Regions from separate parts of the Streptomyces sp. NPDC042102 genome, predicted to be linked through region 2. Evidence: riboswitches for the same ligand, from Rfam matches in the RefSeq annotation. Region 2 holds a riboswitch; the other holds the start of a gene.
What was found. Region 2 has a riboswitch for ZMP and ZTP ahead of ACZ6KO_RS02715 (bifunctional 5,10-methylenetetrahydrofolate dehydrogenase/5,10-methenyltetrahydrofolate cyclohydrolase). Riboswitches for the same ligand answer to the same signal wherever they lie in the genome.
Positions count from the first base shown of each region.

Region 1 (4,384 bases), on a different contig from region 2:
TACGCGGCGTCGTCCCCGAAGCCGGCGCGCAGCTGCTGGAGCTGGCTGCCGTACGGCTCCGGGACCGCGATCGAAACGCCGAGCGTTACGGTCCCAGTCCCCACGTATGTCTCCTCGGTCTGTGGATCGGCTGTGCGGCGGTGCCGCAGCCCCCAGTGTGGGGCCAGCACCCCCCTGTCGGCCAGTGGCGCATGTCTCGTCCGCCCCGGCCGGTGTCCGCCCGGCGCGCGCTCAGTGCTTCGCGGGCAGGAATCCGAGCCGGTCGTACGTCTGCGCGAGGGTCTCGGCGGCCACGGCACGGGCCTTCTCCGCGCCCTTGGCCAGCACCGAGTCCAGCGTCTCCGGGTCGTCGAGGTACTCCTGGGTACGGCGGCGGAAGGGTGTGACGAAGTCGACGACGACGCCGGCGAGGTCCGTCTTGAGCGCGCCGTACCCCTTGCCCTGGTACTTCTCCTCCAGCTCGGCGATCGTCTCGCCGGTCAGGGTCGAGTAGATCGTGAGGAGGTTGCTCACACCGGGCTTCTTCTCGGCGTCGAAGCGGATCTCGGCCTCGGTGTCGGTGACCGCGCTCTTGATCTTCTTCTCGGTGACCTTGGGCTCGTCGAGCAGGTTGACCAGGCCCTTGGGGCTGACGGCCGACTTCGACATCTTGGCCATCGGGTCCTGGAGGTCGTAGATCTTCGCGACCTCCTTGACGATGTGCGCGGCCGGGATGGTGAAGGTCTGCCCGAAGCGCTGGTTGAAGCGCTCGGCCAGGTCGCGGGTCAGCTCGATGTGCTGGCGCTGGTCCTCGCCGACCGGGACCGCGTTCGCCTGGTAGAGCAGGATGTCGGCGACCTGGAGGATCGGGTACGTGAAGAGGCCGACGGTGGCGTTGTTGACGCCGCCCTTGGCGGACTTGTCCTTGAACTGGGTCATCCGGCTGGCCTCACCGAAACCGGTGATGCAGTTCATGACCCAGCCGAGCTGCGCGTGCTCGGGGACGTGGCTCTGGACGAAGAGCGTGCACCGCTCCGGGTCGAGCCCGGCCGCCAGCAGCTGGGCCACGGAGTACCGGGTGTTCTCGCGGAGGGCCGCGGGGTCCTGGGGCATGGTGATCGCGTGCAGGTCGACGACCATGTAGAAGGCGTCGTGGGTTTCCTGCAGGGCGACGTACTGGCGGATGGCACCGAGGTAGTTCCCGAGGTGGAACGAACCCGAGGTGGGCTGGATACCGGAGAGCGCGCGCGGACGGTCGAAGGCCATGGGCCCATTCTCGCAGGTACGGCGGGGTGAGTTCGGCATGCGCTGGCCGGAAGCGGTCGGCTTGTCGCCGCCCCCTGGCCCCGGACCCCGGCACCCACCGGCGTACCGCCGGGTAGCCCGGCGTCCGGATCCCACCCCGGCCGAGCGACCGACCGGCGGCGGGTTCCGTCCGGCCCCGCCGGCGTTCGGTGTGCGGGGTCCCCCGGACGGAGTCCGGGGGAGGCTCGGGGCGGAGCCCCGCACACCATCCCCGCCGGCGTGTCAGGCGGACGTCAGGCCGGCAGGCCCGGGGCCGGGTGCTCGGCCATCAGGGCCGCGACCTCCTTGCGGATCACGGCCAGTGCGTCCTCGTCACCCGTGGCCGCCACCGCCCGCGCGATCCAGTCCGCCACCACCGGCATGTCGCCGGTGCCCAGCCCCCGCGACGTCAGCGACGGCGTGCCGATCCGGATCCCCGAGGGGTCGAAGGGCTTGCGCGGGTCGAACGGCACCGTGTTGTAGTTCACCACGATCCCCGCCCGGTCCAGCGCCTTCGCCGCCACCTTCCCCGGCACGTCCTTCCCCGTCAGGTCGATCAGGATCAGGTGGTTGTCGGTGCCGCCCGACACCAGGTCGAAGCCGCGCTCCAGCAACGCCTCGGCCAGCGCCCTGGCGTTGGCGACGACCGCGTGCGCGTACGCCGCGAACGACGGCTGCGCGGCCTCGTGCAGCGCCACCGCGATGCCGGCCGTCGTCTGGTTGTGCGGGCCGCCCTGCAGGCCCGGGAAGACCGCCTTGTCGATGGCCTTGGCGTGCTCCTCGCGGCACATCAGCATCGCGCCGCGCGGCCCCCGCAGCGTCTTGTGCGTGGTCGTGGAGACCACGTCCACGTGCGGCACCGGCGAGGGGTGCGCGCCGCCCGCGATCAGGCCCGCGATGTGCGCGACGTCCGCGACGAGGACCGATCCGGCCTCCTCGGCGATCGCGGCGAAGGCCTCGAAGTCGATCGTGCGCGGCAGCGCCGTACCGCCGCAGAAGATCAGCTTCGGCCGCTCGGCCAGCGCGAGGTCGCGCACCGCGTCGTAGTCGATCAGGCCGGTGTCGGCGCGGACGCCGTACTGCACGCCCCGGAACCACGAGCCGGTCGCCGAGACGCCCCAGCCGTGCGTGAGGTGGCCGCCCATCGGCAGGGCCATGCCCATCACCGTGTCGCCGGGCCGTGCGAAGGCCAGGTAGACCGCGAGGTTGGCCGGGGAGCCGGAGTAGGGCTGGACGTTGGCGTGGTCGACGCCGAACACGGCCTTCGCGCGGGCGACGGCCAGGGCCTCGACCTGGTCGATGTTCTGCTGGCCCTCGTAGTAGCGGCGGCCCGGGTAGCCCTCGCTGTACTTGTTCTGCAGGACGGTGCCGGAGGCCTCCAGCACGGCCGCCGAGACGTAGTTCTCGCTGGGGATCAGCCGCAGGGTCTCCGCCTGCAGGGCCTCCTCGGCGGCGACCAGCCCGGCGAGCGCCGGGTCGGTGGCGGCGAGGGCGTGGTGGCGCGAAGGCGAAGAGGAAAGGGACGAGGGGGAAAGCGGCGCGGTCATGGCGGCTCCTCCGGGGTCGATGTCGGTTCGTACCCCGCGAGGCCCAGGCGAGCGGCCCTGTGTGCGGACGTGCGCGCACGACTCCCCCGGAGTTGGTTCCCCGTACGCCAGTCGCCGTGCGTACCGGACACCTTAGCGGCCGCGTCGCAGGGAAGGTTTCCGCGTCCGGTATCCGAGCGACGATAGAAGTGACGTCACCCTCGTCACTCACTGGCCAGGACCGACGAAACGGAGATCCCGTGTCGACCACCACGCACACCACAGCGGACGCCATGCGTGCCGCGGACGCCCACAGTGCGCACAACTACCACCCGCTGCCCATCGTCGTCGCCACCGCGGAGGGCGCGTGGATGACGGACGTCGCGGGCAAGCGCTACCTCGACATGCTCGCCGGCTACTCGGCCCTCAACTTCGGCCACGGCAACCGCCGTCTGATCGACGCCGCCAGAGCGCAGCTGGAACGCGTCACGCTGACCTCCCGCGCCTTCCACCACGACCGCTTCGCCGCCTTCTGCGCGGAGCTGGCCGCGCTGTGCGGCAAGGAGATGGTGCTGCCGATGAACACCGGTGCAGAGGCGGTCGAGACGGCCGTCAAGACCGCCCGCAAGTGGGGGTACGAGGTCAAGGGCGTCCCCGACGGACAGGCCAAGATCGTCGTGGCGGCGAACAACTTCCACGGCCGCACCACGACCATCGTCTCCTTCTCCACCGACCACGAGGCGCGCGACCACTACGGTCCCTACACCCCCGGGTTCGAGATCGTCCCGTACGGCGACCTGACGGCGCTGGAGGCCGCGGTCACCGCGAACACCGTGGCCGTGCTGCTGGAGCCGATCCAGGGCGAGGCCGGCGTCCTGGTGCCGCCCGCCGGATACCTCGGCGGCGTACGCGAGCTGACGCGCGCGCGGAACGTGCTGTTCATGGCCGACGAGATCCAGTCCGGGCTCGGCCGCACCGGCCGGACCTTCGCGTGCGACCACGAGGACGTGGTCCCCGACGTCTACATCCTCGGCAAGGCGCTGGGCGGCGGTGTGGTGCCCGTCTCCGCCGTCGTCGCCGACCGCGACATCCTCGGTGTGTTCAGGCCCGGCGAGCACGGCTCCACCTTCGGCGGCAACCCGCTGGCCTGCGCGGTCGCCCTGGAGGTCATCGCGATGCTGCGCGGCGGCGAGTACCAGGCCCGGGCCGCCGAACTCGGCGACCACCTGCACCAGGAGCTGGGGCTGCTGGTGGGCGGGGGCGCGGTGACCGCCGTACGCGGGCGCGGGCTGTGGGCCGGCGTGGACATCGAGCCGTCGCACGGCACGGGCCGGGAGATCTCCGAGAAGCTGATGGAGCGCGGGGTCCTGGTGAAGGACACCCACGGCTCCACCATCCGCATCGCCCCGCCGCTGGTGATCAGCAAGGAGGACCTGGACTGGGGCCTGGAGCAGCTCCGGGCGGTCCTGGCGGCGGAGTAGCGGGGCAACGGCAGGGCGAGCGGCCGGGCCGGACCGGAAGGGGACCGGCCCGGACCGAACCCGACCGGACCGCCCCGGAAGGTCCCTCTTACAGGATGACGTGGGGCAGGAAGC
Region 1 is NZ_JBVJDL010000003.1:345,515-349,898, reverse strand. It holds gene ACZ6KO_RS14880 (2'-5' RNA ligase family protein) at 1-104, opposite strand, end outside; gene trpS (tryptophan--tRNA ligase) at 232-1,245, opposite strand; gene ACZ6KO_RS14870 (serine hydroxymethyltransferase) at 1,518-2,810, opposite strand; ZMP/ZTP riboswitch at 2,845-2,935, opposite strand; gene rocD (ornithine--oxo-acid transaminase) at 3,083-4,270, shown strand; gene ACZ6KO_RS14860 (glutathionylspermidine synthase family protein) at 4,359-4,384, opposite strand, start outside.
Region 1: another riboswitch for ZMP and ZTP. It lies ahead of ACZ6KO_RS14870 (serine hydroxymethyltransferase); the one in region 2 lies ahead of ACZ6KO_RS02715 (bifunctional 5,10-methylenetetrahydrofolate dehydrogenase/5,10-methenyltetrahydrofolate cyclohydrolase).

Region 2 (4,384 bases):
GCGCCCGGACCTGGCGGTGGGGGTCCTCACGCGGCCCCTCCGGGCGTTCGGAGAGCCGCCGCACGTGTTCGGGCCACATGGTCATCAGGACCACGAAGGGCCGGTCCGTCTCCAGCAGCCGGCGCAGCCGCAGCGCGGCGGGCTCGCTGTGCGGGCCGGTGAAGACGTTCTGTGCCTCGTCCAGCCAGAGCACCAGATGCGGATCCAACGCGCCGGCATCGAGCCCTTCCAGCAGTTCGAGCAGGCTCTCCGCGCTCTTCGGGAAGGCCAGTCGCCAGTCGCCGAGGCACGACCTGATCGCCTCGTAGCCCGTACGGGACTTACCGGTGCACGATTCTCCCTGCACCAGCACGACCGCGGGCCGGCCGGCGTCGGCCGCCCGCGTGAGGCAGGTACGCAGGGCCCGGTCGTGATCGCGGACGACGTACTCGGGCAGGACGAACCGCGCCGGGTCCGCCTCCCGCGCGCCCGGGACCGCCGGATGGACCCCGAGCAGACCAGGCTGCCAATCGGCGACGGGGCGAGGTCGGTCGAAGGGCGCAGCCGCCCGATGGACGGCGGGACACCGGGCAGGGTCCGGCAGCTCGGGACCGCTCCCTGTGGTGCGCGGAGCGCCGTGCACGAGTTCCTGCGCCTCGCGCACGGCGGCGGCGAGGTCCGCCGACCCGCGTCCTGACTGCCCCATGCGCTCCCCGCCGTGCCCCGCTCCCGGATCCACCAGGATGCCGTATCCCTGCGGCATGGGAAACGCCGGACGCCCCCGGGCCGTACCCGGCCGGGGGCGTCGGGTCAGCGCGTACGGGTCAGAGCAGGTCCGACAGGGCCAGGCCCGCCTGGGTGGCGGCGGCCTGGACCGTCTGTTCCAGGAGGACCGCGATCGTCATCGGGCCGACGCCGCCCGGGACCGGGGTGATCAGGGAGGCGCGTTCGGCGGCCGAGGCGAAGTGGACGTCGCCGACGTTGCCCTCGTTGTAGCCGGCGTCCAGGACGACCGCGCCCGGCTTGATGTCCTCGCCGCGGATGAACTCGGCCTTGCCGACGGCGGCGACCAGCACGTCCGCCTGGCGCACGATCGAGGAGAGGTCCTGGGTGCGGGAGTGGCAGTAGGTGACGGTGGCGTTCTGCTCCAGGAGCAGCATGCCGGCCGGCTTGCCGAGGATCGCGCTGCGGCCGACGACGACCGCGTGCTTGCCGGTGAGGTCGACGTCGTACTCCTCCAGCAGGCGCATGATGCCGCCGGGGGTGCAGGAGACGAAGCCCGGCAGGCCGAAGCCCATCGCGGCGAAGGAGTGCATGGTGACGCCGTCGACGTCCTTGCCCGGGGCGATGGCCTCGAAGGCGGCGCGCTCGTCGATGTGGTGCGGGACCGGGTGCTGGAGCAGGATGCCGCTGATCTCCGGGTCCTCGGAGAGGCCGGTGATCACCGCGACCAGCTCCTCCGTCGTGGTCTCCGCCGGGAGGGCGACGTGGCGGGAGGTGATGCCGGCCTTGGCGCAACGGTTCTGCTTCATCCGTACGTAGGTCACGGACGCCGGGTCCTCGCCGACCAGGACGGTCGCGAGGCAGGGCGCGGTACCGGTGCGGGCGGTGAGCGCGGCGGCGTAGCGGGCCGTCTGCTCGCTGATGCGGCGGGCGACGGCGGTGCCGTCCATCAGCCGGGCGGAAGGGGTGGCGGAGGCGGCGGTGGGGGTGGCCTGGGCGGTCGTCTGGGCAGTCGTCACGGGATCTCCTGAGCGTCGCTGCGGATCGCGGTTCGCGGTAGCGGTTCGCCCAGGCGCGCGGCAGCAGGCATTACCCGGGGTTACGCGAGGTGCCTCCGAGTACGCCGGGCCGCTCCCCGGTGGTGATCCACCCAAGCGCCAGTCACGGCCCGCTGCCCACTGTAGTCGACGCCGTCCGGCCCGGGCCGGACCCGGTCGGCCCCGCACCGGACGGGCCCGTCCGGTGCGGGGCTCCCGCCGGTCCGCTTATCCGGTGGAGAGCTCGCGCCCCAACTGGGACGATCAAGACATGACACCCACTTTCGACCATCTCGTGGCCGAGGCCGAGTCGGTCTCGGTGGACGGCTGGGACTTCTCCTGGCTGGACGGCCGGGCCAGCGAGCAGCGTCCCTCCTGGGGCTACCAGCGCCTCCTGGGGCAGAAGCTCGCCGGCGTGCGCGCGGCCCTGGACATCCAGACCGGCGGGGGCGAGGTCCTCGCCGGTGCGATCGGCGCGGGCGGGCCGCCGCTGATGGCGGCCACCGAGTCCTGGCCCCCGAACGTCGACCGGGCGACCCGGCTGCTGCACCCGCTGGGCGCGGTCGTCGTCGCGGACACCGACGAGCCGCCGCTGCCCTTCGGAGACGCGGCCTTCGACCTGATCACCAGCCGCCATCCGGTCACCATCTGGTGGGAGGAGATCGCCCGGGTCCTCAAGCCCGGCGGGACCTACTTCTCGCAGCAGGTCGGGCCGGCGAGCGTCTTCGAGCTCGTCGAGTACTTCCTGGGCCCGCAGCCCGAGGAGGTCCGGCGGGCCCGGCACCCCGACGACGCGGCCGCCGACGCCGCCCGGGCCGGCCTGGAGGTGGTGGACCTGCGTTCGGAACGGCTGCGGACGGAATTCGGTGACATCGGGGCCGTGATCTACTTCCTGCGGAAGGTGATCTGGATGGTGCCGGGCTTCACGGTCGGCCACTACCGGGACCGGCTGCGGGAGCTGCACGAACAGATCGAACGGGAGGGCCCGTTCGTCGCGCACACCGCCCGCTTCCTCATCGAGGCCCGTAAAACGGGATGATGGAGGAGACTGGACATCGGTTGCGTCTCGACAGCGTGGCGCAGGTCACTCAATTCAGCGCGTAACGAATCGACTCGGGCATGCGATGAACCGACAGGTGTCTTCGCGCGCCGCCGGAATACCGACCCCGTCGGGCCTGTTTCCGCTGGGACGCGCGATGATGTCCCGCCCGCCATTTATCTGTTCGCAACGAGAGGCTCCTTGTGTCGCTCAGCCCGTCCCGTACGTTCCCTCCGGAGATCGCCGAATCCGAGGCCCTGGTCGCTCTTGTCGAGCGCGGCCGCGAGCAGGGTCACATCAACGGTGACGACGTGCGCCAGGCCTTCGAGGCCGGTCGCATCCCGGTGGACCAGTGGAAGCGGGTCCTGCGCAGCCTGAACCAGGTCCTGGACGAGGAAGGCGTGGCGCTGCACGTCAGCGCCGCCCCGGCCACGAAGACCGCCGCCAAGAAGCCCCGCAAGGCGGCGGCCCCGGCTCGTACGGTGACCAAGAAGGCGGCGGCCGCGCCGCGCCCCATCGGCGCGCGCAAGACCGCGGCCGCGGTGCCCGCCACCGCTGCCGCGATATCCGCTCCTGCCCCCTCGACCGCCGCGGCCACCGAGGACGAGACGGCCGCCGTCGCCGAGCCCAAGAAGCGGACGGTCAAGAAGACCGCCGCGAAGAAGACCGCCACCAAGAAGACGGCGGCGAAGAAGACCAGCGCCAAGGACGACGCCGAAGCCGGTGAGAACCCGGAGCTCGAGGGCGACGACCTGTTCGAGGACCTCGCCGACGAGCCGGAGGAGGACACCGCCAAGGCCGGCACCCAGGGCTTCGTGCTGTCCGACGAGGACGACGACGACGCCCCGGCCCAGACCGTCATGGTCGCCGGCGCCACCGCCGACCCGGTCAAGGACTACCTCAAGCTGATCGGCAAGGTGCCGCTGCTCAACGCCGAGCAGGAGGTCGAGCTCGCCAAGCGCATCGAGGCGGGCCTGTTCTCCGAGTACAAGCTGGAGGAGGAGGACGACCACAAGCCGGCCTACCGCCGCGAGCTGGAGATCCTGGTCGAGGACGGCCGGCGCGCCAAGAACCACCTGCTGGAGGCCAACCTCCGCCTCGTGGTCTCGCTCGCCAAGCGCTACACGGGCCGCGGCATGCTCTTCCTGGACCTGATCCAGGAGGGCAACGTCGGCCTGATCCGCGCCGTGGAGAAGTTCGACTACACCAAGGGCTTCAAGTTCTCCACGTACGCGACCTGGTGGATCCGGCAGGCGATCACGCGTGCCATGGCCGACCAGTCGCGCACGATCCGCATCCCCGTCCACATGGTCGAGATCATCAACAAGCTCGCCCGTGTGCAGCGCCAGATGCTCCAGGACCTCGGCCGGGAGCCCACTCCGGAGGAGCTGGGCAAGGAGCTCGACATGACCCCGGAGAAGGTCATCGAGGTCCAGAAGTACGGCCGTGAGCCGATCTCCCTGCACACCCCCCTGGGTGAGGAGGGCGACAGCGAGTTCGGTGACCTCATCGAGGACTCCGAGGCGGTCGTCCCGGCGGACGCAGTCTCCTTCACCTTCCTCCAGGAGCAGCTCCAGTCGATCCTGGGCACGCTCTCCGAGCGCGA
Region 2 is NZ_JBVJDL010000001.1:662,278-666,661, reverse strand. It holds gene ACZ6KO_RS02720 (SEL1-like repeat protein) at 1-685, opposite strand, end outside; gene ACZ6KO_RS02715 (bifunctional 5,10-methylenetetrahydrofolate dehydrogenase/5,10-methenyltetrahydrofolate cyclohydrolase) at 804-1,652, opposite strand; ZMP/ZTP riboswitch at 1,762-1,877, opposite strand; gene ACZ6KO_RS02710 (methyltransferase domain-containing protein) at 2,011-2,778, shown strand; gene ACZ6KO_RS02705 (RNA polymerase sigma factor) at 2,982-4,384, shown strand, end outside.